2 regions of the Mycobacterium sp. NGS59 genome follow, and region 2 is predicted to be linked to the other one. Evidence: riboswitches for the same ligand, from Rfam matches in the RefSeq annotation. Region 2 holds a riboswitch; the other holds the start of a gene.
What was found. Region 2 has a riboswitch for cobalamin ahead of AC5Y46_RS00010 (PPE domain-containing protein). Riboswitches for the same ligand answer to the same signal wherever they lie in the genome.

Region 1: another riboswitch for cobalamin. It lies ahead of AC5Y46_RS05840 (PPE family protein); the one in region 2 lies ahead of AC5Y46_RS00010 (PPE domain-containing protein).

The regions. Positions count from the first base shown of each region.
Region 1 is NZ_JCALCN010000003.1:150,772-174,602, forward strand. It holds gene AC5Y46_RS05810 (non-ribosomal peptide synthetase) at 1-2,151, opposite strand, end outside; gene AC5Y46_RS05815 (amino acid adenylation domain-containing protein) at 2,148-11,057, opposite strand; gene gjpA (outer membrane porin GjpA) at 11,358-12,554, shown strand; gene AC5Y46_RS05825 (class I SAM-dependent methyltransferase) at 12,586-13,401, shown strand; gene AC5Y46_RS05830 (ABC transporter ATP-binding protein) at 13,390-15,132, opposite strand; gene AC5Y46_RS05835 (ABC transporter ATP-binding protein) at 15,129-16,901, opposite strand; cobalamin riboswitch at 17,105-17,284, shown strand; partial or broken gene AC5Y46_RS05840 (PPE family protein) at 17,368-18,956, shown strand; gene AC5Y46_RS05845 (PE-PPE domain-containing protein) at 18,944-20,359, shown strand; gene AC5Y46_RS05850 (cobalamin biosynthesis protein) at 20,280-21,278, opposite strand; gene AC5Y46_RS05855 (oxygenase MpaB family protein) at 21,448-22,263, shown strand; gene AC5Y46_RS05860 (epoxide hydrolase family protein) at 22,269-23,393, opposite strand; gene AC5Y46_RS05865 (hypothetical protein) at 23,394-23,576, opposite strand; gene AC5Y46_RS05870 (GMC family oxidoreductase) at 23,618-23,831, opposite strand, start outside.
Region 2 is NZ_JCALCN010000001.1:2-7,466, reverse strand. It holds gene metE (5-methyltetrahydropteroyltriglutamate--homocysteine S-methyltransferase) at 1-1,725, shown strand, start outside; gene AC5Y46_RS00020 (DUF3556 domain-containing protein) at 1,795-3,564, opposite strand; gene AC5Y46_RS00015 (cobyric acid synthase) at 3,604-5,082, opposite strand; cobalamin riboswitch at 5,190-5,413, shown strand; gene AC5Y46_RS00010 (PPE domain-containing protein) at 5,534-7,189, shown strand; partial or broken gene AC5Y46_RS00005 (PE family protein) at 7,251-7,465, shown strand, end outside.

The sequences.
Region 1 (23,831 bases), on a different contig from region 2:
CCCGGCGGCCAATATCCCGAAGATGTTGTAGACGGACAGGTCGAAGGTGTGCTGCGACACGGCGAGCACCGCATCGGTCACGCAGATGCCCAGTCGATCGTTGACGTCGGCCACGGTGTTGAGTGCGGCTCGGTGACTCACCATGACGCCCTTGGGAATTCCGGTCGATCCCGACGTGAAGATGACGTAGGCCGTGTCGTCCGGTTGCGCCCGATCCGGTGGTGGCGCCGTCCGGGCCAGCCAGGCTGCCGGGTCGGCCAGCAACCGCTCGATCGGTCCGCCGGGTTCGCACACCACAGCGGGTGAACACTGTTCGCTGAGCTGCGCGATCCGGCGCTCCGGCCACGTCACGTCCAGCGGGACGTAGGCGGCGCCGGCCAGCATGGTGCCCAGGATCGCCGCCACCTGAGTTCGCCCTTCCGGCAAGCGGATTGCGACATGATCACCGGAGTCCACACCGGCCGCCGACAACTCGGCGGCGACCGACGAAGCGGCGGCCAGCAATTGCGCATAGGTGGTGGACTGATCCCCGTGCCTGATCGCCACCGCCTGCGGCGTCCGGGCCGCGTGCTGCAGAAACCCCGAGTGCAGCAAGGCGTTCGGCGCAGCCCGCACCGAGGTGGGCGCCGGCGCGGTTGCGGGCAGCACCGGCCGGTCCCAGGCCGGCGGGTCGGTGCTCAGGGTTTCCAGCACGGCGCGAAAGTCGGCGAACGCGCGGTCGAGCACCTCGGGGGCGATCCCGTCGTCGCGGGTGTCCCAGTTGATCTCACACGCACCGTCGAGCGCGAAAACCTGGCAATCCAACAGCACTTGGGGGGTCTGGCTCAGTCCCCGGCCCGGTATGGGACGCAGGAACGACGATTCGGCGCTCACGCCGGCACCCAGCGTGGAGGTGAGCACGACGGGCGAGAGTTCGCCGCGGGTTTCGTCACCGTGCGCCAGCATGCGCGCGACGTCCACCCCGCTGACACCGGCATGATCCATATCGTCGAACAACCGACCGCCGATCACGCGCAGCAAGTCGGCGAACGTGCGCTGCCCGCCGACGTCGACTTCCAGCATGCTGGTGCCGGTGAAATCCCCGACCAGTCGGCCGACCTCGGGGGTGAAGAGCTGACGAGTCATGGTCGTCAGGGTCAGCGAGAAGTGGTCGCGGTCACCGTAGCGGCCCAGCACCGAGCTGAACGCGGCGGCGATCGCGACGCTGGCGGTGCCGCCGTGTGCTGTCGCGTGCCGGGTGAAGGCAGCGAATTCGTCTGCCGGCAACCGCATCGACCGTCGCGTAAAGCTCGGCGCTACTTCGGCCTCGGGCGCGGACGGCAACAGCGGCAACGTAATCGGCGGCGGCAGCTGGTCGAGCCGGGCCCGCCAGTAGTCCAGGTCTCGTTGCCGCCGGTGCGATCCGGCGGCCGACTCACGGTAGCGGATCACATTGAGCAGGTAGTCGCGGAAGCTGAAACCTGCTGCGGGGGGAGTGTATTCCGGGTCCAGCAGACAGTGCCCGAAGTCGGTCATCAAGAGGAAGATGCTGACGAAGTCGGCGATCAACAGGTCCACCGACACGTGCAGCACGGTGTCTTCCGGACCGATCGTGACCACGACGTCATACATCGGGCCGTCGCCCAGCGGGTAGGTGCGCTGCGCGAGTTCGTCGGCGACACGGGCGCGTTCGCCGGCGATGTGCCGACTGTCGGTGCTCTCCCGGATGGCGATGCCGTCGGTCAGGTCCGGCTGGATGACTTGGTAACCGTCGGGGTGCACGACGCAGCGCAACATGTCGTGGGCCTCGACGACCTTGCGCCACGCGGTCCGATAGGACTCGGCGCTCGGTGTCGCGACACTGCGGTCCACGGTGAACTCCGCATAGCCGTGACAGCCGACACCACCCCACCGGAACGCCGACGTGCGGCCCACCGCATAGGCCGCCTGCACGTCGGTCAGCGGGAACGGCTCGAACCTGTCCTGCGGCGCCCGAACCACTTCCGTCTCGCTCGTCAGCGCCGCGATGACGTCGGCTTTGGCCGCGGACAGTTGCGCCTTCAGATCCGCGCCGAGGACGCCCTGGGGCGCCCGGAAACGCAGGTTCTCGCCGTCGACCCAGAGCTGTACGCCGACGCTGCGCACCCGGTCGATCAGCTCGGCGACGCTCACAGCACGCCCTCTTCGAAGTCCGCCTCGGCCGCGCTCGCCGCCAGAGCCGTCCTGAGACTGCGGGCGAAGTCCCCGATCACCGGATGCTCGAACAGCAACCGTAGCGTCGCGGTGCCGGCCACCTCCCGGCTCAGCTGCTCGACCACTCGCGTGGCGGCAACCGAATCGCCACCGAGCTGAAAGAAGTTGTCGTGCGCCTCGACCCGCGGCCTGCCCAGCGCCGCAGCGCAAATCGTCAACACGCGTTCGTCGAATTCGTCGCGTGGGTCGTCCTGCGCCGACGCGCCGCAGGCGACGGCCGCGGCCATGGCGCTGACCATCGCCTCGAGGTTGCACCGTGCCACCTCCGCGGGGATCGCCTGCGTGACGAAGTCCCACGACAGCGCCAACGATCCGGCCTTCTCCCACATCTGGAAGTCGAGCACCGTCTGCGGTGTCTGAGAGAGGCCGAATGTCATTGCGCCGAAATCGAATCCCGATGCGGCGGCCGTATCGAGCAGGCCCAGCCCACTGGTGAACACGACCGGGAAGACCGCGTCCGACGGCCGGCCGTGGTGGCGCAGCAGTTCTCGCTGCAGCCATATTCCGTCCGCAACCCGGTGCGACAGATCGGTGATCAGTTGCCGCTGCAGCCGACGAGCTTGCTCCCAGATCGACAGGGTCGCATCGACATTGCATTCCACCAGCAGTAGCGAGGTGAAGTCACCGATGACGTCCTCGATCCCGGGGACACCCGGGTCGCGGTCGAACAAGGTGACGTTGACGCAGAAGTGGGTGGTGGCCGTCCACTGCGCGAGCACTCGGGCGTAATTGGCCAGCAGGAAGGAGGCCGGGGTGACCTTTTCACTCCGGCAAGCCGCACCGATGCGCTGCCAGTCCGGCGCGGCGACAACGGCTTCCACTCGTTCGAACACCGGTGTGCCGACGTCGAAGAGCACCGACATGGGCGCCAAGGGGGGCGCGGGCGGCAGCGTCGGCAACCGCGCCCGCCAGTAGTCACGGCTTGCGGCCAGCTGCGGCAACGCGGTTTCGTCCGCGTCGGGCGACAACTCGGGATGGGTGCGCAGGTAGTCGGCGAAAGTCGTCTTCAACGCCGGCAATTGATCGCTGGTGCCGCCGCGGTAGAGATAATCCAGCTGCGCCAGCGTGATCATCATGCTGGTCCCGTCGAGCATGACGTTGTCCATGCTGATACCCACGATGCTGCGCCCGTCGCCGCCCACCTGCACGCCGAAGTCGATCCCGGGTCGCGTCGCGATGTTGATCACCTGGTCACGCATTCGTGCCCGCACGTCGTCGTAGTCGTGCACGACGGGTTCGATCGGCGCCGCGTGCACGATTGCCGTCGTCGCGGATGCCACCGTGGTGCGCAGTCCGGGGTGGTGCGCGACAAGTCGACGTGCGGCGGCGTCGAATCTCGGCCGGTCGAACCCGGTTGTCTCGAACTCGAAGTAGCAGTGCGCCGCTACGCCGCTGAGCATGAACCCGCCTTGCCGTCCGGCCAGATATGCCCGCTGCACGGCGGTCAGCGGAAACTCGGCACCCTGGTCGGCCTGGGGCCGGGGTGTCTGCCGCACCGGTTCCGGCGCTGCGGGTACGCCGGCGTGCGCGGCGAGTTCGCCGAGTACCGGGTAGTTGAACAGGTCGACGAGGGCCAGACTTGTGAACCCGGCGGCGCGTAGCTCGGCATAGACCCGGGTCGCCACCAGGCTGTCGCCGCCGAGCAGGAAGAAGTCGTCGGTGGCGGCGGGCGCCGCGGCGATGTGCAAGTGCCGCTGCCAGACCCCGGCTATCTGGGCCAGCACGGCTTCGTCAGCGCCAGTGACGGTCTTCGTGACGGCCCTTGGCTGTGCCCGGTGGGCAAGGTCCGCGGCTTGCGGTCGAGGCAGCCGCGGCTGCTGGTCGGCGACGAGCGTCAGGCCCGGGCCGTCCTGCACCATTTGCGTTGGTCGCCAACGGCTTTGGGCGACGAACCGCCACCACTGGTCCGGGGCGTGCAACGAGCCCGGCGTGAGCAGCGCCGGGTTGAGCACGGCGGCGCCGGCCAGTGTCGCCGGGGTGACTTCGCAGACCTCGGCCACCCACAGCCAGCCGCCCTCGGTCACCGGGAGCGCATCGAGGATCGTCGCGGGTTCGGGCAGTTGGTGCAACGAGCCGCAGCAGAGCACGACATCCACGGCGGGCGCACTGCTCGGTGACGTGACGGGCACGGTCTGCAGTTCTCGGCCGGCAGCGATCTCGGCCAGCACCGGATTCGGTTCGTAGCAAAAGTATTCGTCGAGGACCGCACCGACCGACGCTGTGATTCGTCGGGTGATCAGACCGGTCCGGGAGCCGATTTCCAGGAGGCGTAGCCGGCGGCCGAGTCGGCGGGCATGCCCGAAGATGCGTTCGGTCAGCTCGTCGAGGGCCCGTTGCAGCCGCTCGTCGGCCAGCAGCATCACCTCGGGGGCGAGTTGCGGGTCGCCGATCAGCGTCTGCGGTGACGCCGCTCCGGTGACGATGTCGGCCAGTCGCCGCGACGCCCGCCGCACGTCGTGCGCCGGGTTCGGCGCGTATTCCCGCCAGCGTCGCACCAGCTGCGCATACTCCGGGCGGATCCGCTCAGAGTCACACAGACCCGCTGCCTCGGCAATCACCGCAGCGGCCCAACAGGATTCGGCGACGGTCTCTTCGACCTGACCGGCATGCCGGCGCACCGCGCGCTCGAAATGTGCAAACGCCGCCGCCAGCGGTTGATCGGCCACCATACCGGCCGCGATGTCCCAGCTGATCCGGGCACCACCCTGGTCGTCCTCGACCTGACAGTCCAACCAGATCCCGGGTGTCTGGGTCAACGAGCGGACACTCACCAGCTCCGCCCGCCCAGCCGGAATGAGGCCCAGCGTGCTGGTGAACACGACCGGATAGCCGGTCGAATCGGCCGAGCGCAGCGCGGCCAGCTGGCCGGTGGCATCCGTGCTGTTGCCGACCGCACGCCACAGCTGTTGCTGCGCGGTGCTTACCGCTTCCGGCGAGCCCGGCTGAACGACGCGATAATCGGTGTCGCACAGCGCCAATCGGGTGAAGTTGCCAAGCACCTCGCGATCGGTCGGCGCATAGTCGGGTCGGTGTGAGACCGGGACGACAACGGCGAACTGCTCGCCCGCGCCGATCGAATGCAGCGCGTCGGTGAACGCTTCGAAGATCAGCGCGGTGGGGGTCACGCCCTGTTGCGCTGCCTGATCACGCAGCTCGGCGAACTCCCGCGGGCGCAGGTTGAAGCTGCGACGTTCGAAACGGGTCGGCGTGGCGGGGTCACGGCCGGTAAGCGGCAGCACCGGCGGCGCGCTGAATCCCTCGGCGACAGGCATGGTTTCGGTGACGAAGCGCGCGAAGACGTCGACGGACGGATCGACCGGTCTCGGCCGCGGATCCTGTTGATAGTCGGCGACGATCGTCGCGATCACGGTGGCTAGGCTGCGGGCGTCCAGGCTCAGGTAGTTGACCAGCAGACCGACATGGCGCGACGAGCCGGACAGCGCGTAACTCCGGATCGCCGGGACCGCCCGGGGATCGAACGACTCGTCCGCCATGTGGCGCAGCAACGCGTCCGGGTCGGACCCGGCGACCGTGACCAGGGCCACCGGTCCGACGTCGGTATGTACGCGTTGGCTGGTGTCGGACTCCAATGCGCAGCGCAGCACCGCGAATTCGTCGACGCAGCGGCTGACGGCGGCGGCGAAGCGGTCCAGCTCGACGTGGTCGGTCTCCAGAACGACGGCGAAAGATGTTGGTGCGCGGGTACTCCCCCGGAGACCGGCGCTGCCCAGCACATACGCCTGCTGCAGTCGGGTCAGCGGGAATTCGCTTCGGCTCACCGCCACGTGATCTCGGATCGGCCGTTCACCGAGAACACAGATCGAGCTGAACTCGCCGAGGGTCTGCCGGCCGAGCAACTGGCCCACGTCTGCGCCGAGCACCCCTCGTCGGCGCAGCTGCGCGGCGACTTGGGTGGCGCGCAGGCTGTCGCCACCGCGGGCGAAGAAGTTGTCGTCGCGCCGGGTGATCGGGGTGCCCAGCACCTCGGACCACACGTCTGCCACCTGCTGTTCGACAACGCTCAACCCGCTGCCCGTCGGGTCGGTCGACACCGCCGCGAAGGTCTCGACTTCCAGTGCGGCGCAACGCCGGTCGACCTTGCCGTTGTCGCTGAGGGGAAGTGCGGCCCGGCAGACGAAGGACTTCGGGATCATGTACTGCGGCAGCTGGGACGCGAGGTACCGGCGCAGCGCCGCCACTTCCGCATCGGTGAATTCGGTGGCGCTGCAGACCAGCACGGCGCCCAGCGCGGTGTTGGTGTGAATCGGCACCACCGCGGCCGCCTCGATCTGCGGGTATCCGCGCAGCACGTGCTCGATCTCGCCGCATTCCACGCGGTGGCCGTTGATCTTGACCTGTGCGTCTATGCGACCCAGGAATTGCAATGTGCCGTCGTGCCAATAGCAGCCAAGATCACCGGTGCGGTACCAGCGCTGTCCCGCCTCGTCCACCACGAACCGCTCGGCGGTCATTTCGGGCGCATGGTGATAGCCCCGCGCGAGACCCGCCCCGCCGATCCACAATTCTCCTGCGACGTAGTCGGGTCTGTCGCCACCCGATTCGTCGACCACCCGGAATCTCTGATTGGACAACGGATATCCGTAAGGTACGGAAGCCCAGTCGGGGTCGACGTCGGACACGACGAATTCGTTCGACCAGATCGAGGCCTCGGTCGCACCTCCCATCGCGACCAGGCGCGTATCCGGGGCCGCCCGGCGCAGCCGGTCCGGCATGTCCAGCGGGATCCAGTCGCCGGACAACAACACCGTCCGTAAACCGGGCATCGCCGCGGCGCGGTCCCCCGCCGCGATCAGCAGCATGTCGAGTAGGGCGGGCACGGAATTCCACACGGTGACATTGAATTCCGTCAGCATCGCGTTCCAGCGGAACGCGTCGCGGCGGGACTTCTCCGAGATGACCACGACGGCGGCGCCACAGCTGAGCGGGCCGAAGATGTCGTAGACACTGAGGTCGAAGTCCAGCGCGGACACCGCAAGCAGTGTGTCGGTGTCCCCGATCCTGTTGCGGCGGTTGACGTCGACGATGGTGTTCAGCGCCGACGCGTGCGAGATCAGCACGCCTTTGGGTGCACCGGTGGAGCCCGATGTGTAGATGACGTAGGCCGTGTCGTCCGGGTGCACGGTAACCGGCTGCACCGGAGCGGAGCGGAGCATCGACTCGATGTCCTCGGACCGAATCAGCCCCGACATACCCGACAGCGAACGGATCCGGGAGAACCTCTCGGCGGGCTGCTCCACACCGACCGGTAGGTAGCTGCAGCCGGCCATCAACACTCCGAGCACGGCGACCACCTGGGCGGGGCCCTTGGGTAATTGAATGCCGATGACGTCCCCGGGCGCATGCCGGACGGCCAGCGCCCCGGCGACCCGTCGTGCCTGTTCGTCGAGCGCACCGTAGGACATGTAGGTGGACGAGCGGGCGATCGGATCGCCGTCTGTGTCGAATTCTTCTGCGGCCCAGCGCAATGCTACCCGGTCCGGATCCAGCTCGGCCTGTCGCCGGAAAGCGTCGTAGAGCAGGCCAGGTGGCCGCGGAGCGGCGGTGGCGTTGCGTTGCCGACGCACCAGCCGGGACCGTTGCGGGAGATCGATGGTGACCCGCGCGGACCAGTCGCGGGTGCCGAGACTTCGAAGCAGGTCGACGTAAGCGCCGAACATGTCGTCGACGACATGGGGCGGGAAACAGCCCGCGCGGTAGTCCCACGACACGATCAGGTCCCCGCCCAGCGCGCCGATCTGGTTGTCGATGATCACCTGCGGAGTCATCGAGGTCACTTCGCCGACGGATCCCAATGTCGCCATGTCACTTTGGCGCAGCACGGTGGTGCCGGCGGCGTAGGTGAACACGACGGGCGCCAGGCCGCTGTGGCCGGTTCCCGCCCGCAGCTGAGCCTCCAGCAGTGCGGTGGATTCGGCTGCGCGCAGTGCCGCGCGCAGGCCGTGTTGGGCGCCTCGCGCGGCGGCGGCGAATGCGGTCGGTCGATCCGGCCCCGTGCGGTAGAGGTGGGTCTTGGTGAAATCGCCGACCACATCCGGGATGTCGGCGGGGCGACCGAATGTCGTCACGTTGATCAGGAAGTCGTCGGTGGCGCTCCAGTGTCCCAGCACTGTTGCATAGGCGGCCAGGAACGCCGCGGCACGGGTCACGTCGTGCCGCACGCAGGCCCGGTCGAGGGCCGCGATCTCGTCGGCGGGCACCAGGTGTTGCCGGCGGCGGAAGGAGATGGCGCGTTCGCCGGCACGGGGCAGCTGCGGGCCCTCCGGGAGTGGATCGACGGCACCCGACAACGCCGGCGCCGACGCTGACACACCGAAACCGAAAGGAACAAAAGGCAATTCGTCGCCGCGGTACAGGGCCGCCAGATCGCGCAACAGAATACCGATGCTGGTCAGGTCGGCGATGATGAGATCGACGGCGAAGTGCAGGATGCACCCGTCTGGCAGGCGGGTCAGTTCCACCCGCCAGTTGTCTCCGCGCTCGACGTCGAACTTGTGGCTGCGCAATCGGTCGCGGATCTCGGCCAGCTGCGTGGCGTCGGCGAGTTCGTGTACCCGCAGTGGTGGGTGGATGATGTCGGGCGCGATGCGGCATCGGGAGGCATCGGGAAAGCTGCTGCGCAGCATCGGATGCCGGCGTGCCAGTGCGGTCAGTGCGGTGTCGAGCCGGGCCGGGTCGATGGTCGCGCCGCTGAGTTCGAAGTAGGTCTGGCAGCCGACCCCGCCCAGGGGCTGCTGCGCGCCGCGGCCGATCCAGTAGGCGCGTTGCAGCGCCGTGGTAGCGAGGGTGTCGGATGCGGCAGATCGCGGCGGGGGCAAGGTGGGGGCGGTGTCGTAGATCCGTTGCCAGTTGCCCAACTTCGGTTCGGCGTACAGGGCGGCGAAGTCCAGCTGCCGGGACCGGGTCGCCGCCCATTCGACAACCTGAGCGGTCATCATCGAGGTCAGCCCCAGCCCGATCAGATCGACATCGGCGCCAAGGGTCTGCACACCGAGCAATCCCGCCACAAACCCGGCCAATTCGGACACCGGACTTTCGGCTTCCGACGACACCGAAAGCTTTTGCACGATCTCGAATTCGCCGGCGTCAAGCATGTCCAGCGTCTTGCGGCGCCTGATCTTCCCCGACGTCGTCCTGGGCAAGACGCGGGGGTGCACCCAGATGATGCGCTCCGGGGCGGTCTGGTGCACCGCGAGAATCCTGCGTCGCAGCACCCGGCTGAAATCTGCGAGATCTGCTGCGGGAACGTCGGTTTCCGCCACCAGCCACCAGTGCTCGGAGCCTTGGGGCTGTACGGCGCAGGCGCCGCCGCTCGCGATGCCGCAACGCGCCTGTTCGGCGGTCGACTCGAGGTCGTTCGGGAAGTAGTTGCCGCCACCGACGATGATCAGATCCCGGTAGCGTCCGCAGATGTACAGTTCGTCGCCGCTGCGGAATCCGGCGTCACCGGTGCGCAGGTATGGCCCGCGGCCGTCGGTGGTGGTGGCGCCGAACGTTTCCGCGGTTTGTCGCGGCCGGCGCCAGTAGCCGTCCGGCAGTCCGGTGCCACTCACCCAGACTTCGCCGACTGCGCCGTCGGGCAGGACCGCGCGGCGGTCGGGGTCGACGATGCGCACCTCCCAGCCCAATGTGCTGTTGCCGCAACTGATCAGCGTGTGGGTGCGCTGGTCCGGCGCGGGCGCGGTGACCTCGACCGCCCGGCCCCGGTTCAGTTGCTCGGCATCGAAATCGGCTTGTACCCATGGACGGCGGTGGTGTGTCCCGGATACGGCCAGACCGGCCTCGGCGAGTCCGTACTGGGGCGACAGCACGTCATCGCGCAGGCCCGCCGGGCGAAACTTGGCGGCGAAGTCACGCAACGTGGCGGCACGGACGGGCTCCGCGCCGCTGACCGCCAACCGCAGACAGGACAAGTCGAGGGACTCGATCGCCGTTTCATCGAACGCCTCCAGGCACAGCCGGTATCCGAAATCCGGTGCGGCGATCCAGTTTCCGCGCACCTCGTGGACGGTCTGCAACCAGATGCGCGGGTTGCGCACGAATTCCACCGGCGGGATCAGCGTCGCGATCCCACCGGTGGCCAGCGCCAACAGCGTGCCCCAGAAGATGCCGAGATCGTGGTACAGCGGTAGCCAGCTGACCGTGTGGATGTCCTCGGGGTGGTTCCACAGCAGCCGCGCGATGTCGAGCTGATGCAGCATCGACTCGTGGGTGTTGATGATCCCCTTCGGCTCTCCGGTGGACCCGGACGAGTACTGCAGGAACGCGACCCGTCCGGGTCCGCCGGGCGCGCGCCTCGGGGCGTCGACGGCGGAGTCGGGAGTCCGCAACGCCAGCCCGTCCAGCAGCGGATCGCCGGTCAGCACATCGACGAGTTCGGCGCTGGTGTAGACGGCCGAGGGCGCGCAGTCACGCAGAATGTGCCGGGCGCGCTGCAGAAACCGTTCGGGCGCGTCGACCGTCGGCAGATACAGCGGCACCGGTACCAGCCCGGCGTCCATTGCGGCCAGAAACCCGGCCACGTAGTCGGCGTCACCGGCTTGGGCCATCACCACCCGTGACCCGGCCGGGAGATCGGCGAATGCACCGTCGCGGATCCGCCGGACACGGTCCCACAGGCGCCGGTATGTCCAGACGTCGCATCCGGTCGCGTCGACCATCCGAAGCGCGACCGCATCGGGCCGTCGCGCCGCAATGTCGGCCATCACCTCGTTCGCGCGTCGGGCCACCCCGGGGGCGCTGGACATCCGTCCGGAGGGGTCGACCGCGGTTGCCGACTGCGGGGGTCCCGTCGCCGCGAACGCCACTGTTGCACTCCTCTGGTCAGCCTCGAAGACAGACGAGCCGGCCGATTTCGGACACGTTCAGCCCTACCACACGACACCCCGCGACGCGCCTCGCGAGAGTTGACAAGCGGTAACCCTGGGTGCAAATTACTACATGCAAATCATGCGCAGGACGGGTTTCTGGGTGGCGCTGGCGACAAGTTCGAAGTTGGGCCCCACCCGGGGTGCGCTACTTCGTTGTCAGAATCGGCTCGAACATCCCGAACACGCAGACTCGCAGTCCCGCTCTTGCCGTCCTGAGTAGCCGAGGAGATCTGCCTCATGTCGTTTGTGACCGCAACAACGGAGTTGCTGCACGGCGCAACTCAGCACCTGGCAGGTCTCGGGTCGGCCCTGTCCGATGCCGCCGCGAGCGTGTCGGGTCCGACCACCGGGATCGCCGCGGCCGCCGAGGACGAGATCTCGGTGGCGATCTCTTCCTTGTTCGGCAGCTTCGGCCGGGAGTTTCAGGCCGTCAGCGTTACGGCGCAAGCCTTCCACAGCGAGTTCGTCAGCTTGCTCGGCGCGAGCGCCGGCAGCTACGCCGCGGCCGAAGCCGCCAACGCCGCGGCCGTCGCCGGCATCGACCCGCTCGCGCCGTGGCGACAGACGTTCACCACCACTGCTCGAAATGCCTTGACACTGGTCGACGCATCCCGGGAGAGCCTGGGTACCTTCGCCGGCGGTGCCGCGACCGGGTTGCGGCAGCTGACGACCAACCCCGCGGCGTTCTTCGGCAACCTGACGACCGCGGCCCAATCGGTCTTCTTGGTCGGCTCACCCCAGAACGTCGCGGAGGCGGTCATCCGCCACACCCTGGGCGGCGTCACGACCGCTACCAACGGGACCGTCATACCCCCGGAAATCGTCCCGGTCGACGATGCGCACGTCCAGGTGTACACCGGGCTGCTCGGCGACGGCTACATCCCGTCGGGTCCGGACGGTCTGTTGCTCTCGACCGTGCTCAATTTCGCCTCGTCCCCGTTCAGCGGTGTGCTGCTCGGCGCGGTCAGCCCGTTCGTCAGCCCGGGTGTGGCGCTGTGGAACAGCGCGGGCAGCATCTTCGCCGACCTCACCAACGGCAACGCGACCGCCGCCCTCGGCCACTTGATCGACACACCCGCCGGCGTCGTCAACGCCTTCTTCAACGGCGCCACCCTCAACCTCGACCCGCTGGCGCCGATCTTCAACCCGTTCGTCGAAAGCGGCTCCGCCGGTGCCGAAAAGCTCAGCGGCCTCAGCGTCGCCTTCGGCGGATTGTTCAGCCCCGGCCAGGTAGTCGACGGTCCCGGCGGACCGCTGTATCACGGGACCGGCGGCTCAGCTTTCAACGCCCTGGGACTGGATTTGGACTTCTTCCCACCCGACGACTTCGCCGGCGGCAGAATCGAGATCCCCGCCATCGGCATCGGTCCGATCGGTGCCGCCGCGGGGTTCCTCGACCTCCTCGGACACGCCCTGGGCGGTAGCCTCCGGTAGGCGCGACGAAACGTTCACGGAAGGCGGCGCGATGAGTAAGACCGCTCCCGACCTGGGCGACGTCCAAGAGACACTGCTGATTCCGCTGTACGCGCGAGCGTGCGACGCGGCGTCGCGTCGTCCGGTGCTCGGTGACCAGCGGGCGCGCGAACTGGTCGCCGCGATCGACTACGACTTCAGCGGATTCGGCGGATCGTCGCTGTCCGGATCGGTGTATCGATCCTCGATCTTCGACGGTTGGGTGGCCCAATTCCTGCGCGAGCACCCGGCGGGCACCGTCGTCGAACTGGGCACCGGGCTGAACACCAGATTCGACCGCCTCGACAACGGCAGCGTCCACTGGTTCGACATCGACCTTCCCGACAGCATCGCGTTGCGCCGCAAGTTTTTTCGCGACAGCGACCGCTACCGGATGCTGGCCGGTTCGGTACTCGACAGTGACTGGTTCGACACGGTCGCCGCCGCTGCGGGACCCTATCTGTTCCTGAGCGAGGCCGTGTTGATCTACCTCGACGGCGACGAGGTGCGTCGCGCTGTTGCCGAACTGTCCCAACGGTTTCCGGGCGCGCAGTTGGCTTTCGACACCGCGGGCGAACGCATGGTCGGCAACCAGGACCGCAACAAGTCGCTGGCGCAGGTGAAGGCGCGGCTGCAATGGATCTGTGACGACCCCGGCGACATCGAGGGTCTCGAACTGCTCGACACGCGAACACTGGCCAAACCCCAGCCGGCCGTCGCCCAAACCTGGCCCCCGCTACGGCGTTACGGGATGCCGGTCCTGGCCCGGCTGATGCCTGCGATGGTCGACACTTACAAGTTCAACCTGTTCCGGCTCTCACCGCGTTAGTTGCCAACCGCGGGCGCGCAATCGTTGCGCCCAGAACCGGGCATAGGTGCCGCCGGCGGACAGCAACTCCTCGTGGCGGCCGCGCGCGGTGATGCGCCCGTCTTCGAGGACCAGGATCTGGTCGGCGTCCATCACCGTCGAAAGCCGGTGTGCGACAACGACGATTGTCCGGTCCCGAGCCAATTCCCGGATCGCCGCCGCGACCGCGGCTTCGTTGACCGCGTCGAGCGCGGCAGTGGCCTCGTCCAGCAGCACGATGGGCGCGCTCTTCAGCAGCGCACGCGCCAGAGCCACCCGCTGGCGTTCCCCGCCCGACAGTGCCGATCCCGCCTCGCCGACGCGCGCCTCCCAGCCACCGGGCAGCCGCAGGATCACCTCGTCCAGGCGCGCGATCGCCGCCACGCGATCCAACTCGGCCGCGCCGGCTTCCGGATCGGCCATCCGCAGGTTGTCGGCGATGCTGGCGTCGAAGAGGTAGGCGTCTTCGAAGACGTGTGCGGTCAGGTGGGCAACCGTACCGGTGCCCAGTTCACGCACGTCGCAGCCGCCGATCGAAATGCCGCCGTCGTCGACGTCGAAGAAGCGGCCGATCAACCGCAGCAGCGTGGTCTTTCCGGCCCCGGACGGCCCGACGATCGCGGTGAGGCTGCCGGCGGGAATGCGGGCGTTCACACCGCGAATCACCTCGACACCGTCGTAACCGAAACGGACGTCCCGCAATTCGATGCCGGTGCCGGCAGGTGCCGCACCTTGCTCGGGTTCGGGCAGCGGCCGCACCGTCAGCAAGTCGCGCACCCGGACGATCGCGTCGGCGGTGACCTGGACATGGCCGGCAAGATCGCCGAGCTGAGACAACGGGTCGATCATCCGCAGGGTGATAATCAGCAGACCGATCATGGTGGGCAGGGCCACGTCGCCGCGCAGCGTCAGAACAACAGTCAGCGCCACCACCGCGGTGACGACCAGTTGCATGGTGCCGAAGCACCCGATCAGACCCCACGCTCCGCGGATCGTGAGCCGGGATTGCGAGCGTTGTTGCCGGACAAGGGAATCCTCGATCGTGCCGAGTTCGCGGTGGCTCAACACGCCGTAGGCGCGCAGCGTGGGTTGCAGCCGGGCGTATTCGACGATCCGGGACGCGGTGACGCCGATGTCGTGCTCGTACTGGTCGTCGTTGCGGTGCACGACCGACGTGAACATCCGCAACGACAGCACACACAGCACCGCACCGAGCGTCAATGCCAACCCGATCCGCCAGTCGCTCAGGTAACTACCTAGAATCAGCGTGACCGGCGCACTCACGCCGACGACCAGATATCGCAGCAGGTGCGCCGGGAAATCCGCGAGATCCGTCGCATCCTTGGCGACCAGACGCCCGATCGGCCCGGTCCGGTCGGCGCCGAACCAGCCGATCGGCAAGGCGGCCAGATGATTTCCGATCCGATCGTGGAAATTGGTCAGCACGTCGGTGCCGACGCGATAGCCCAGCGAAGTGCTCCAGGCCAGCAACCCGTGATGGGCGACCACGGTCACGCAGATCGCCGCGATCCAGAACCACAGATCACCCCCCCGCACCGGTCGTTCGAAGAGGACGCCGAGCAACGGAACCACGAACAGGAAACCCAGACCTTGCAGCACTCCCTGCACGGCTTGCACGACGAGCATGGTGCGCAGCTGCCGGCGGCCGCGGTCATCGAGCAGGTCGAACAGGTAACGGATGATCGTGCTCATCGCCATGCCTCCAACTGCTCGGCGACACCACGTTCTGCCTCGCGTTCCCGTCTCCACAGTTGTGCATAGATTCCGTTGTGCCCCAACAATTCCGGGTGCCTACCGGTTTCGGCAATGCGGCCGCCGGCGAGGACGACGATGGTGTCGGCGCCTCGGACGGTGCTGAGCCGGTGCGCGATCACCAGCACCGTCCGGTCCGCGGCGACCGCGCTCAGCGCGTCTTGGATCCGGGCCTCGTTTTCCGGGTCGGCGCTGGCGGTGGCTTCGTCGAGGACCAGGATCGGGCGGTCGGCCAGGATCGCGCGGGCGATACAGACGCGCTGCCGTTCACCACCCGAGAGCGCAGCGTCCTCGCCGACCACCGAATCGAATCCGCGTGGCAACGTCTCGATCCTGGACAAGATCTGCGCCCGGCGGGCGGCTTCCCGCACGGCTTGCTCGTCGGCGTCGGGACGGCCCAGCCGGATATTGTCGCGAATACTCATGGCCGACAACAGGTGTGGGTCCTGAAAGACAAACGCGACGTGCCGATACAACGTCGCGGGGTCGATCCGGCGCAGGTCGACCCCGTACAGCTCGACCGCCCCTTCGCACGGATCGTCGAACCGCGGCAACAGCTTGGCCAGGGTGGACTTTCCGGAACCGGACGGGCCCACCAGCGCGGTGATCGTGCCGCGCTCCAGACAGAGATCGATCCCGGCCAAGGCGACCGTGTCGCCGTAGGTGACGCGCACCCCGCGCAGCCGCACCACCGGGCCCGGTGTCGCGGGATCGAGTTCGGCCGGGCGGTCCGGCACCGGAAGTTCCGCAGTCCCAAGCAGTTCCCGGATTTCGCGGGACACCTGCAACCCGGTGACCAACGGGTGTATCGACATCAGCAACGTCATCCAGTTCGACGTGATGACGGTGCCGAAGACGGCGAATGCGATGAAGTTCTGCAGCGGGAGGTCGCCGTTGGCGGTCAAGATCCCGCCGGTCGTCGCGACCGCGAGCAGGATGCTGGGCGGCGACAGCAGGATTTCCGCCGTGACGCTGGCCACGCTGGTGGATTTGGCCCAGTCGAGGAAGAAGTGTGCGAACGCGCGGGACACTTCCTGGAACCGACGACTTGCCGCGCCCGGCGTGCCGAAGGCTTTCACCACGCCGATGCCGTTCACGAACTCCACGGCCGCGCTGTTGAGCCGCCTCAACCAGTCCATGTACTCCGGATACTTGGTTCCCGCACTGGCCGCCGCGCGCTGATACGCCGCCAGCCCGGCGCACACCGGCAGCAGCGTCGCCAGCGCCATCCGCCAGTCCAGGACGAACAGGTACCCGAAGGCCACTACGGGCGGCACCGCCGCCGCACTGACTTCCACGATCGAATGGGCCACGAGCCGATGCAGGGCCGCGACGTCGTCCTCGACGGCCTTCTTGACGATCCCGGAGTTGCGCTCGCCGAACCAGCCAAGCGGCACCCGGCTCAACTTGGCCAGCAACTCCCGACGGATCCGGAACGACACCCGGATGTCGGCCAGATGTGTCATCACCCCGGCGGCCAGGACACCCAATTGCTTTGCCGCCAGCGCGATGACCGCCACCACGACGATCGGCCAGACGTCGGTGTTCCCCGCGAGGAGACGCCGGCTCACCTCTACGACGACGAACAGTGGTGCCATGCCGGCCAGTGCGCTGATCGCCGCCAGTAGCGCGCACGCGACAAGTGTCGTCCGAGCCGACCGCAGGATCGCCGGGGGGCGCCCGGGTCCCGCTGGGCTGTCTCGTCGCACGCTTTTCCTCCGTCGCAACGCTCGTGCTGCCGACCCGGGCAATACTGCTACGCCGAACACCAGCACCGAGCGGCGGCTAACTACATGCAAATTATTCGCAGGATTGTGGCAAATTGCCCGCCTAGCTCTCCCGCCAGGTTTATGGTCGGGGGAACAGGTGCTCTGCGGGGGTGACTTTGATTCTGCGAAGTGCGATCCGCCGGCCGACTCAAGTGCGACAATGTCGCCTGTACGGCGATGATGATGCAGGAAGCCGGTGCGAATCCGGCGCGGTCCCGCCACTGTCATCGGGGAGCGACCCTCACAAGCCACGGCCATTGGCTGGAAGGCGAGGCGAGCGGTGATCCGAGAGCCAGGACACTCACGTCATCGCATCCTGCTAACCCGGGGCGGAGCACCCCGGAGAGAGCTGGTGCCTCATGATGCGGCACGCCTGCGGTCGGTCCAGCGCTCGGCCTAGCCGCCGATGACGGTCTGGATGGGTTCCCCGCCGGAGCTGCACTCGACGTTGCTGTCGAGCGGTCCGGGGCCGGGTCCACTCTTGGCTGCGGCCGCGGCGTGGAGCACGCTGAGCACCGAGTACGCCCAAGTGGCCGACGAGTTGACCGCGCTGTTGAGCGGGGTGCGCGGCGGCGCCTGGGAGGGCCAGAGCGCCGAGTCGTATGTGGCCGCCCACGCGCCCTACCTGGCCTGGCTGGTGCAGGCCGGCGCGGACAGCGCCGCGACCGCCGCCCGGCACGAGGCCGCGGCTACCGCCTACACCGCGGCCCTGGCCGCCATGCCTACGCTGGGCGAGTTGGCAGCCAACCATGCCGTCCACAGCGTATTGGTGGCGACGAACTTCTTCGGGATCAACACCATCCCGATCACGCTGAACGAGGCCGATTACGTGCGAATGTGGATTCAGGCCGCCACCACCATGAGCGCGCCTATGAAGGGGTCTCGGCTGCGGCGGTGGCCGCGTCGCCGGACGCGACCGCGGCACCACAGATCGTCAAAGCAGAACCGGCCGCAGCAGCCGGAGATCCTTTTTCGACGATCACAGATTTCCTTGCCGCCGTGGAGCGAGTCTTCAACACCGTCGGCGGCGACAGTGGCGACCTGGTCTCGTATATCTTCAGCGTCCCCCCGGGCACCGACCCGATGACGTGGTTCGTCACCAAGATCGCCGACCTGTCGTCGCCGGTGAGCGGCTATCCCGCGCTGATGCAGGGACTGCTCAATGCGGCCGGTGACAACCCGCTGTTGCTGCTCGCGGCCTACGCCTTCGGTGGTGTGGCGATCGGCTACGACCTGTCCATCCAGGTCATCCAGTTTCTGGTCACCTTCCCACTGCTGGCGGCCGGACTGAGTCCGCTGCTGGTCGGCCCCACCCTCCTCGGCACCGGTGGCGCGCTGGGTATCGCCGAGGTAGCCCTGCATGTGCATGCGGGCATGGAATCAGTTCCGGGTCCCACCGACGTGCTTGCCGCGAACCCCGCCACCGTGCCGGGTCCGGTTGCGACGGTGGCCGTTTCGAGCCCGGCCGTACCGGCGCAGGTTGTCGCGCCGGCCGCCCCGGTACCGGCTGCGGCTCCGATCGCATCGAGCGTTGCGAGCGCATCGCCACCGCCGGGCGCGGGTCCCGGGCAGTTTCCGTATCTCAGCGGCACGGGCAGGATGGATTCCCCGGCCGGCACCCGAACTGTGGTCAAGAAGAGGGCTTCGCAGCCGGACGTCGCGGCGGCCCCGGCCGCGGCAGCGGCTTCCGCAGCGGACAAAGCGCGGGAACGCCGTAAGCGGCGTGCCAAGGTCGACGTGAAGGGTCGCGGCTACGAATACATGGACCTCGAGCCCGTTTCCGACCCCGACGCCGCCGTCAGCTCCGATCGCGGCGCAGGTCCGCTGGGGTTCGTGGGAGCCACCCGGCGGACGGCCGGTGGTGAAGCCGCGGGGCTGGCCACGCTCACCGGTGACGCGTTCGGTGGCGGTCCGCGCGAGCCACTGATGCCCAGCACCTGGGCGCCGGACGAGTCGGAGTGCGCCGAGAAACAGGAGGGCATGTGTCAGCGCTGACCGTCGAACCCGACCTCTTGCGTTCGGCTGCAATGAATCTGGCGAGGATTCAATCGTCACTGGCGGAGGTGCAGGGGGCCGTCGCCAGTCCCACCACCGGATTAATTGCCGCCGCCGCCGACGAGGTGTCGACCCGGGTCGCGGCACTGTTCGCCGAGTTCGGCCAGGAGTATCAGACGCTCAGCGCTGAGATCGCCAGGGTGCACCAACTGTTCGTCCGAACCTTGAGCACGGCGGCCGGCTCCTACCTGGCCGCCGAGGCATGGAACGCATCGGCACTCAATAGTGTTGCGCCGGAAGCGATTTCGGCATTCGCAGGCGTGAACACCCTGATCATGGGCGGCACCGGCAACCCGGTTCCGAATCCCGCTTACGTGATGAACATCTACCACACCTACATCGCGCCCATTGCTCCCACCGCCATCCCGACGGGTTTGACCACCCCGGAGCAGGGGTGGCCCCTGACCGGGCTGAGCAGCCTCACCTTCGACACGTCGATCGCGCGCGGTGTCGAGATATTGCGGCAGGCCATCGCCGCTCAACCGCCGGGCACCCAGACCATCGTGTTCGGCTTTTCCCAAAGCGCCACCGTCGTGACCAATTACCTCAACGGCATCGCCGACGGTTCCATACCGGCACCCAACCCGGCCGATCTGAGGTTCGTCCTGGCCGGCAACCCCAACAATCCCAACGGTGGTCTCTACGAACGCTTCACCGGTCTGTACATTCCGGGCTTCAACCAGACCTTCGGCGGAGCGACGCCGAACCTGGCCTACCCCACCGACATCTACACCATCCAGTACGACGGCTTCGCCCACTTCCCGCGCTACCCGCTGAACCTGCTGGCGTCCGCCAACGCCATCGCCGGCCTGTACTACGGGCACTTGAGCCCCACGCCCGCATACGAATACCTGACGCCGGCACAGGTCGCGTCGGCGATCGTCGCCCCGGTTTCCCCCGGGTCCACCGGCAGCACAACGTATTACCTGATTCCCAGCCAGGACCTACCGCTGCTGAGGCCGCTGAACTTGCCGCAGCCGCTGCTCAACCTGATCCAGCCGAATCTGCGGGTACTGGTAGATCTCGGCTACGGCGACATCGGCGGAATGCACTCCGAATACGCGGATCTCCCCACCCCGGCGAGCCTGTTTCCGCTAATCGATCCGTTCGCCGTCGGCACCTATCTGCTGCAGGGCACCGCGCAAGGCGTGCAGGCCAACCTGGTGTGGGCCGGGTTGCTTCCGCCCTCGGCCATGCCGAACGCCTACCCGTTCGTGCCGTCGCCGGATCCGGGACTCACGCTCAACTGGGGCCAACCCAGTGTCACCGGAATCTCGTTGCTGACCAATGGGATCGGCTCATTGCTGCGCGCTCTCCCCATCCCGCCACTCGGGGGTGGATGAGCGCGGCAACGCCGACCCCGACCAGGGTGGCCACCGCCTGCACTGCCCGCGACAGGGTCACCGCGCGGCGCAGGTCGGCCACGGTGGGTGGGCGGCCGTTGCCCAGTGCCGGCCGGATCTGCAGCTCGTGGTGGTACTGGGTGGGTCCGCCCAGCCGCACCCCCAGCGCACCGGCGAACGCCGCCTCGACGACGCCGGCGTTCGGACTGGGATGGCTGGCGGCGTCGCGCCGCCAGGCGCGCAACGCACCGAGCGCAGATCCGCCTACCAAGGGCGCGCAGATCATCACTGATCCGGCCGTCACCCGGGCGCCCACGACGTTGACGATGTCGTCCAATCGGGCTGCGGCCCAACCGAATCGGATGTACCGCGGTGAGCGGTAGCCGATCATCGCGTCCAGAGTGTTCGCCGCGCGACAACCCAGCACCGCCGGTGCGCCGCCGACCGCCGCCCACAGCAGCGGCGCAACCTGCGCGTCGGAAGTGTTCTCGGCCACCGATTCCAGCGCCGCGCGGGCCAGACCGTCCCGGTCCAGCACAGCCGGATCGCGACCGCACAACGAGGGAAGCAACGCGCGCGCGGACGCCATGTCACCGGACTCCAGCAGATCTGCCATCCGAGAACCGGTGTGCGCCAACGAAGATCCACCCAGGGAAACCCAGGTAGCCACCGCGGTCGCCGCGACCGGGCCGGTCCTGCGCTGCAGCACCACGCCCAGTAACACCGCCGCGCCCACCAGCACCCCGACATGCACTGCCCCGGCTGCCCGCGCGTCGCGGTAAGTGAGCCGTTCCAGGTTCGCAGCGGCCGTGCCGAACAGCGCCACCGGGTGTCCCCGCCGCGGGTCGCCCACCGCCAGATCGGCCAGAAAACCGGTCAACACGCCGACGCTTCGAGCCGAATTCGGTGACACGAACACCTCGGCAGCGTCTCACACGACCCGGCCGGCGCGGCTAGAGCGCAGCGATCAGATCAGCCATGCCTCAACAAGCGCCCGCTATGACTCGCTCTACCCTCCGCCGCGCCGAGATTCTCGGCGCACCAACCACCCGAACATGATGTACTCGACTCATGGGTAAGGATCCGCGATGAAGCGGCCCGTAACCAGGGTCGCCGACCTGTTGAACCCGGCGGCGACGTTGCTGCCCGCCGCGAACGTCATCATGCAGTTGTCGTTGCCGGGTGTCGGCTACGGCGTGCTGGAAAGCCCGGTGGACAGCGGCAATGTCTACAAGCACCCGTTCAAACGGGCGCGTACCACCGGCACCTACCTCGCCGTGGCGACCATCGGGACCGAATCCGACCGCAAGCTGATCCGCGACGCCGTGGACACCGCGCACCGGCAGGTTCGTTCAACGGCGTCCAGCCCGGTGTCCTACAACGCCTTCGACCCGAAGTTGCAGCTGTGGGTCGCCGCCTGTCTGTACCGCTATTTCGTCGAGCAGCACGAGTACCTGCACGGCCCGCTCGACGACGCGAGCTCGGACGTGGTGTTCCAGGACGCCAAGCGGCTGGCCACCACACTGCAGGTGCCCGAGCGCATGTGGCCCGCCGACCGGGTCGCGTTCGACGAATACTGGAAGCGTTCCCTCGACGAACTGCGCATCGACCCGCCGGTGCGCGAGCACCTGCGCGGGGTGGCTTCGATGGCGTTCATGCCGTGGCCGGTGCGGATGCTGGCCGGACCGTTCAATCTGTTCGCGACGACGGGATTCCTGGCGCCGGAGTTCCGGGCGATGATGCGGCTGGACTGGTCGGAATCTCAACAGCGGCGATTCGAATGGCTGCTGGCGGCGCTGCGGTTGGCCGACCGGCTGATCCCGCACCGCGTCTGGATCCTGGGATACGAGCTGTATCTGTGGGACATGAGATCTCGGGCGCGACGGGGTCGCAGGATCGTCTGATCCCGTCAGCGCACCGTCGCGAAGAACTTCCGGAGGTCTTCGACGAACAACTCCGGCTGTTCGAACGCGGCGAAATGCCCGCCGCGCGGCATCGTCGTCCAGTGCGTCAGGTTGAAGTTCGGCTCACACCACGAGCGCGGCGCGCGCAGCACTTCTTTCGGGAAAGCCGCTACGCCCGTAGGCAATTCGACCCGCGAATTGTCCCCCCACACTTTGTAGCTCTCCCAGTACAGCCGCGCCGAGGACGCGCCGCTGCCGGTCACCCAATACATCATCACGTTGTCCAGCAACTCATCCCGCGTCAACACGTTCTCGGGGTGTCCGTCGCAGTCCATCCACGCCCAGAACTTCTCGACAATCCAGGCGAGTTGGCCCACCGGCGAATCCACCAGCCCGTAGCCCAGCGTTTGCGGTCGGGTGGACTGCTGCTTGGAATAGCCGGTCCCCGATTTGCGGTGCTCGGCAAGCGCGGCCATCGCCGCCTGCTCCTCCGGTGTCGGGTTGGCCAGCGTTTCCTTCGTCGGCGTGCCGAGCGGCATGTTCAGATGGATCCCCGCGCAGTTCCCGCCGTTGCGGCCGATCTGGGTGGTGACCGCCGCGCCCCAGTCGCCGCCTTGGGCGCCGTAACGGTCATAGCCCAGGCGACCCATCAGCTCCTCCCACACCTGCGCGATCTTCTGCACGCCCCAGCCCGTGCGGCCCGGCTTCCCGGAGAAGCCGTACCCCGGCAGCGACGGGCACACCACGTGGAAGGCGTCCTCGGCGCGGCCGCCGTGCGCGGTGGGATCGGTCAGCGGCTCGATCACCTTGTGGAACTCCACGACCGAGCCCGGCCAGCCGTGGGTGATCACCAACGGGAAAGCATCATCGTGAGGCGAGCGCTGATGGATGAAATGAATGTCCAGACCGTCGAACTGGTCGACGAACTGGTCGAACCGGTTCAGCGCCGCCTCCCGGACGCGCCAGTCGTAGTCAGCGGCCCAGTAGGCGGCCAGGTCGCGGGTGTAGCGCAACGGGACGCCCTGGCTCCAGTCGTCCACGCATTCGGCGTCCGGCCATCTGGTGCGCGCCAGCCGCGACTGCAGATCCTCCAGGACGTCGTCGGGCACGTCGATGCGAAACGGCTTCACCTACTTCTGCGCGTCCTTGATCAGCGTGCTGATCTGCTCGAGCAGCTGACGCATGTCGGCGCGCATGGCGTCCACCGCCGCGTAGAGGTCCGCCTTCGTCGCCGGTTGCTGGTCGGCCGACAACGGCCGCACCGGCGGCCCCGAGGTCTGCCTGTTGCTCTGAGAGCCAGAGAGGTCGCTCACGCCCACGACCTTGCCACACCGCGTCAGACGCGTCCAAGACATCAAGCGGGGGCGAGCAGAAAATCGGCACACCGTTCACCGATCATGATCGACGGCGCGTTGGTGTTGGCCCGCGGAATCCGCGGCAGCGCTGACGCATCGGCGACCCGTAACCCCGCCACACCCCGCACCCGCAACTGCTCGTCGAGCGCGCTGTCGGGCTCAGAACCCATCGCGACGCTGCAGGCCGGGTGCGCGGTGGTGATCACGGTCTGT
Region 2 (7,465 bases):
GAATTGCTGCCGGTCTACACCGAGCTGCTGTCGCTGATCGCCGACGGCGGTGCTCGGTGGGTCCAACTCGACGAGCCCGCCCTGGTCACCGATATCTCCCCCGACGCACCCGCGCTGGCCGAGGCCGTCTACACCGCGTTGTGCGCGGCAAGCAATCGACCCGCCATTCATGTCGCCACCTATTTCGGCGACCCGGGTGCCGCCCTGGCGGGCCTGGCCCGCACCCAGGTTGAGGCGATCGGTATCGACCTGGTCGCCGGTGCGGGCACAGCGGTCGCGGCCGTTCCGGATCTGGCCGGCAAGACGGTGGTGGCCGGTGTCGTGGACGGACGCAACATCTGGCGCACCGACCTGGAAGCGGCGCTGGGCAAGTTGACGACTTTGCGCAATTCGGCTGCGGCAGTGGCGGTTTCGACGTCGTGCTCGACCATGCACGTGCCGTACTCGCTCAAACCGGAGACCGGGCTGGACGAGAACCTGCGCAGCTGGCTGGCTTTCGGCCGCGAGAAAGTGGATGAAGTGGTCGTGTTGGCCCGCGCGCTGCGCGACGGGCGCGAGACGGTCGCCGACGAAATCGCGGCATCCAACGCCGCGGTGGCCGACCGCAAGCGCGATCCGCGGCTGCACAACGCCGAGGTCCGGGCCCGGATCGATTCGATCGTGGCCTCCGGCGCGCATCGCGGTGACCCGGCCGAGCGTCGCGCCAGCCAGGAGGCGCGGCTGCATCTGCCGGCCCTGCCCACCACGACGATCGGCTCCTACCCGCAGACTTCGGCGATCAGGGTCGCCCGGGCGGCGTTGCGCGCCGGCGAGATCGACCAGGACGAATACGAGCGCCGGATGAAGGCCGAGATCGCCGACGTCGTCAAGCTGCAGGAGCAACTCGGGCTCGATGTGCTGGTACACGGGGAGCCCGAGCGCAACGACATGGTGCAGTACTTCGCCGAGCAACTGGACGGCTTTTTCGCCACCCAGAACGGCTGGGTGCAGTCCTACGGCAGCCGGTGTGTCCGTCCGCCTATCCTCTACGGCGACGTGTCCCGGCCGCAGCCGATGACGGTCGACTGGATCAGCTATGCGCAGTCGCTGACCGACAAGCCGGTGAAGGGGATGCTGACCGGTCCGGTGACCATCCTGGCGTGGTCGTTCGTCCGTGACGACCAGCCGCTGGCCGACACCGCAATCCAAGTGGCACTGGCGATTCGGGACGAGACGGTGGACCTGCAGTCGGCCGGGATCGCGGTGATCCAGGTCGACGAGCCGGCGCTGCGGGAGCTGCTGCCGTTGCGCCGCGCCGAGCAGGACGAGTATCTGACGTGGGCGGTGGGAGCTTTCCGGTTGGCCACCTCCGGTGTCGCCGACTCGACCCAGATTCACACCCACCTGTGCTATTCGGAGTTCGGCGAAGTGATCGGCGCGATCGCCGACCTGGACGCCGACGTCACCTCGATCGAAGCGGCCCGCTCGCACATGGAGGTGCTCGACGATCTCAACGCGATCGGCTTCTCCAACAGCGTCGGGCCGGGGGTCTACGACATCCATTCACCGCGGGTGCCGAGCACTTCGGAGCTGGCCGAGTCGTTGCGGGAGGCGCTCAAAGCCGTTCCCTCGCGGCGCCTTTGGGTCAATCCCGACTGCGGGCTCAAGACCCGCAATGTGGACGAGGTGACCGCGTCGCTGGAGCACATGGTGGCCGCCGCCAAACAGGTCCGCGCGGGGCTCTAGTTCCTTGCGCGAGCAGACGCAGAATCGCGTTCCGCCGGGGCGAAACATGCGATTCTGCGTCTGCTCGCGCTACTCGGGCGACTCGCGCGGCTCGGGCGACTCGCGCGGCTCGGGCGGCTCGAACAGCACCTGGACCGGCACGTCGTCGGCCCAGGGCTGGCGGGTCACCATGTCGGCGACCCGGACGTAGCCGCGCTCGAATTCGCCTGTGGCAGCGTCGTATAACCGATAACGCTGGGTCTGCCGGTGGATCGGCTGCGCGTCGAGCAGCACCACCCGCACCTCGCCGGGCTCGAACTGGCAGCGTCGCTGCATCGCCTGGATCAGCTGCTCGTTGTGCATATGGCCGTCGCCGAAGTTCCAGCCGATCGCGGTGCTGCAGATCCGTTCCCCGTCGGTGATGACGTAGTCCTCCTCGTTCTGCCCGGCCATCGCGCGGTGCGCCAAGGTGAACAGCGCGCGGCCGTGCGTGTTGAAGCCGCGGAACGCATATCCCATGTAGATCGGGATCTGCGCGGCCTCCGGACTGCCGTAGAACCGCTCCAGCTGAGCCTGCGGCATGCTGGCGATCGCGACGATGCCGCGCGAAATCTTGTCGCTCGCCGAAGGTTTGATGCACCACAACGTGGTGTCCCAGTTCCCGGCGTAGTACCGCATCCCCGGCAGGAAGGAGATCTTGCGCGGGAACAGGTTTCCGGCGATCACGGTCCCCACCAGCACGGCGAACAGAAGCGCCACCAGGACAGGGTGTCTGACATCATCGAGACCGAGCGTCGGATGGCCGACGAACAGCGTCAGCACCCCGAAGATCATGAAGACGTTCCACTCCAGCGGGACACCCATCGGGATCGCGGACAGGATCCCCAAGTGGAAGATCCCCATGGCGATGGCGGCGACTTTGAGTTGCCAGCCTCCCTCGGCGAAGAACAGCGCCACCGGCACGAACATCTCGATGAACGTGCTGGCGTGGGCCAACATGCGCGACAAACGTCCGGGCCGCAGGTCGTCGGGAAACTTCTCGAAGAAGCGCCGCTTGAGCCAACGGGTCCGGATCAGCGGGTTGTTGGACATCATCGTGGAGATGACGAACGGGAAGTGCTTGTTGAGCTTGGACGTGGCCGCGCCCATCCAGATCACCAGGAACACCAGCTTGGCGGCGACGATCATGTCGACACCGCCGAACAGGAAGGTCACCGTCAGCGACCCGTACACCTCGCCGCGGGCGGCCAGGAAGATCACCTTGTCGCGCAACCCGCACGCGCCCAGCACCAGCAGGATCGCCACGATCTGCCACGTCGGCAGCAGCCCGACCTTGCTGCCCACCTCCGGTATCGGTCCGCTGCCGTCGGTGAACAACGCGGTGACCAACAACAGCAGCAGCAGCGCGTACAGCGCGACGTCCAGCGGCTTGCGTTTGGTGCCGAAAGTCAGCGGAACGCGGTCCGGCCACGGTGGCAGGCGGATGGTGCCGAACCGCAGCCAGTACAGGATCGAGCCCAGCGGCGGGAAGAACCGGTTGTTCAGCGGCCCGAAGCCGCAGCCCAATCCGACCACCTCGAACAGCATCGTGTACAGCACGATCTTCTCGAAGACGATGGGTTCGGCGTACCAGGCGCGGACATTGGTGAACCCGTCAATTCCTTTGGTGCTCAACACGATCAGCCAGCCGACCAAGATATAGAGCAGGATCTTGACCACATAGAACAGGTGCAGCACGACCGGCGTGCCGAAGCCGACCTCGGCCCAGTGCCGGGCCATCGGGCGGATCCGCTCGCTACGGGTGCCCTTGCTCCATTCGGCGAAGTCGACTTCCGGAAGTTGGGGCTTGAGAAATCCCATGGTTTGACACATTAGAACGTGTTCTAGCGCTGCGGGACCTCACGGCGCTCCCGGCGGGAGGAAGGGCAGCCCCGGCGGGCAGCCGTGCCGGGCGAGTTCGAGGACGGCGTCGACGTCGAGGTGGCGTTCGACGAGATCGCCGAGCAGGTCGAGACGGCGCTCGCGGGCGGCCGAAAAGCACATGCCCGACGGGTCGAGGCCCAGCGCTTCGCGCAGGAACGCCGCGCGCAGGTGGTCGTCTTCCAGGGCGCCGTGCCACATCGTGCCGAACACCTGTGCGTCACGCGCACCGCCGAGGAACTCCGCCACATCCGCGCCGCGGGTGATCCTGCCGTGGTGAATCTCGTATCCGGACGCGGCCACGCCCAGCGCCTCGCCTTGCGGCCGTCGCAGCACTTTGCGGGCGTCGAACGTGGTCTCCACGTCGAGCAGACCCAGCCCCGCGACCTCGGTTGCCGGTGGACCTTCGACGCCGTCCGGGTCGCGGATCACCCGTCCCAGCATCTGGAAACCGCCGCAGATGCCGAGCACGGGCTTACCCGCCGCCGCGTGCGCTGACACCGCCCGGTCCAGGCCCCTGTCCCGCAGCCACGCCAGATCGGCAACCGTCGAGCGGGTGCCCGGCAGCACGATCAGGTCCGCATCGCCCAGAGCACGGCCGTCGGAGACGAACACGATATCCAATCCGGGCTCCAGGCCCAGCGCGTCCACGTCGGTGAAGTTGCTGATTCGGGGTAGTCGCACGACGGCCACGCGGCACGCCGCCGGACCCGACGCGCGTCGGCCCGCCAGGTCGAGTGCGTCTTCGGAGTCCAGCCACAGGTCGGGATGCCACGGCACGGTGCCGTACACCCTGCGCCCGGTGACCCGTTCCAGATCCCGCAGCCCCGGCGCCAGCAGGTCGAGGTCGCCGCGGAACTTGTTCACCGCGAACCCCGCGACCAGCGCCTGGTCCTGGGCGGACAGCAGCGCGACGGTGCCCAGGAACGCCGCGAACACGCCGCCGTGGTCGATGTCGCCGACCACGAGGGTCGGCAGCCCCGCGTGCCGGGCCAACCCCATGTTGACGTAATCGCCTGCGCGCAAGTTGATTTCGGCCGGACTGCCGGCACCTTCGGCAATGACGACGTCGTAGCGGCCGGCGAGGTCGTCGAAGGCCCGGTGCGCCGCCTCGGCCAGCGCGCGCCGTCCTTGCAACCAGTCCGACGACTCCAGCGCACCCCAGGGCTGCCCCAGCAACACCACGTGGCTGCGGTGATCGCTACCCGGCTTGAGCAGGACGGGGTTCATCGCCGGCTCGGGCGTGACCCGCGCCGCCAGGGCCTGCACCCATTGCGCCCGGCCGATCTCCGCACCCGCACCGTCCGGGCCGGTGCAGACCATCGAGTTGTTGGACATGTTCTGCGCCTTGAACGGCGCCACCCGCACCCCGCGTCGGGTCAACGCGCGGCACAATCCCGCGGTGACGGTGCTTTTTCCGGCGTCACTCGTCGTACCCGCCACCAGCAGACCTGACATCAGCACGAGCATGCCACTGTCACCGAATGTGCTCCTGACCACTGCTTGACGACTGGTCCGAAGGCGGCGGTGTCGAGTAACCTTGAGCCCGCAACTGGTTTGCTGGTGACATCGTGACCGTCGCCGGCGTCGAGGGGCCGAACGCTTATCCAGGTTCGCCCCGAGAGGGAACCCGGTGGGAATCCGGGACTGTCCCGCAGCGGTATGCAGGAACGACCGCCGTCAGGCGCACTGGCCCACAGTCCGGGCTGGGAAGCGACGGCCAGTAGGTACATCGATCAGTCGGTGTGTGCCTGTGAGTCCGAAGACCTGCCAGCTGCGCCGGACGCGTCGTGTCCGGCGCCCGGCGCCTCGTGGAGTGGGCGGACGGTCTTTGCTGGAACACAATCGTTCCGGGACTGGACGTTCCGAGGATGGCGGCGGGCATCCCGCCGCACCAAAGGAACCGTCGATGACCGCCCCGATCTGGCTGGCTTCGCCGCCGGAACTGCATTCGGCGCTGCTGAGCAGTGGCCCCGGGCCAGGCCCACTGCAGGCGTCCGCGGCCGAATGGACTTCGCTGAGCGTCACCTACGCCGAGGTCGCCGACGAGTTGTCCGCCCTGCTCGGCGGTGTCCAGGCCGGCGCCTGGGCAGGTCCGACCGCGGCAGCGTACGCAGCCGCTCACGTGCCGTATCTCGCGTGGCTGCGGCAAGCCTCGGCAGATTCCGCTATGTTCGCGGCTCGCCAGGAAGCCGCGGTCGCGGCCTATGCGTCGGCACTGGCGACGATGCCGACTCTGGTCGAACTGGCTGCCAACCACGTCGCGCACGGCGTGCTGACGGCGACCAATTTCTTCGGCATCAACACCATCCCTATCGCGCTCAACGAAGCCGACTACGCGCGGATGTGGATCCAAGCCGCGACCGTGATGGGCACCTACGAGGCCGTCTCCGCCGCGGCGCTGGCAGGCATACCGCCTTCCGGACCGGCCCCGCAGGTCGTGAAATCCGAGGCGCCGGCCACCGCGGAAGCGGCGGCGGATCCGCTGCAGCAGTTCCAGCAGTGGGCGTGGCAGATATATACATCGTTCTACGACAACGTCATTCAGCCGTTCATCGATTCGACGACCACCATCCCGTTCTTCCAGGAGATGTTCGGGGGATTCAACCCCTACCTCATCATCCTGGGTAATCCGCTGACCTATTTCAGTCCGCTCAACATCGCGTTCGCCATCGGCTACCCGATGGACATCGGCACCTATGTGGTCCTGCTGTCGCAGATGTTCTCTTTTGTCGCACTCGATCTCGCTGCCGCGTTCGCTTCGGGCAACCCGTTGACCATCGGCTTCACCATCATGTTCGTCACCGTCGAGATCTTCGGCACGGTGATCACCGACACCATCGCATTGCTCAAGACGACGCTGGAAAGCACTCTCGCGCTGACGTTGACCCTGGTGCCGTTGCTGACCACCCCGTTGGTGCCGCTGGCCGCCGGTGCGGTACTGGCGCCGATCGGCGTCAAAGGGCTGCTGGCGCTGGCGGCGGCGCCTGCGCCGCCGGTGACCGGTGTACCTGGCGCACCCGCGCTGGCCGCGCTCGCGGCGAGCCCTTCGCCTTCCACGCCGAGCCCGGCACCGTCGCCCGTCGAGGTGACCGCGTCGGCCCCGACGCCGGGAACGCCGCCACCGACCGCCGCGCCGCCGACGACGACCGGCACTGGGGTGGGTGCGCACCTGAATGCGTTCGACTACCTGGTAGGCGACCTGGGTTCGACGGCCAAGCGGGTGGCCAGCGGTCGCGCCCGGAAGCCGGCGGCCGAACCCGACAGTGCCGAGATCCCGGCGCCCGCCCCCGCGCCGGAGGAGTTCGCGCCTGCACGCAAGCGGCGGCGCTCGAAGGCCGAAATGCTCGGCCGCGGTTACGAGTACGCCGACTTGGATGACGACGCGTTCAGCACCGTGGGCGTTTCCGAGAAGGGCGCGGGGACGCTGGGATTTGCCGGCGTCGGCCCCAAACGCGGCGCCGAAGCCGTAGGGTTGGTCACGCACGGGGGTGAGGGAACGGCTGTCCCGCTGATGCCCAGCATCTGGGAGGCAGACAAAGGAATCGGAAGCAAACTGCCGTAAGCGCACGCAAAGGGGATGTATCCCCCGATAATTGGAGAAATTGAGCGGAGGGGTGGGCGTCATGACGTTGCGAGTGGTTCCCGAGGGATTGGCCGGCGCCAGCGCCGCGGTGGAGGCGTTGACGGCGCGTCTGGCCGCCGCGCACGCCGCCGCGGCGCCGTTGATCACCGCGGTGGTGCCGCCGGCCGCGGACCCGGTGTCGCTGCAGACCGCCGCCGGGTTCAGTGCGCAGGGGCAGGAGCACGCCGCGGTGGCGGCCCAGGGTGTCGAAGAGCT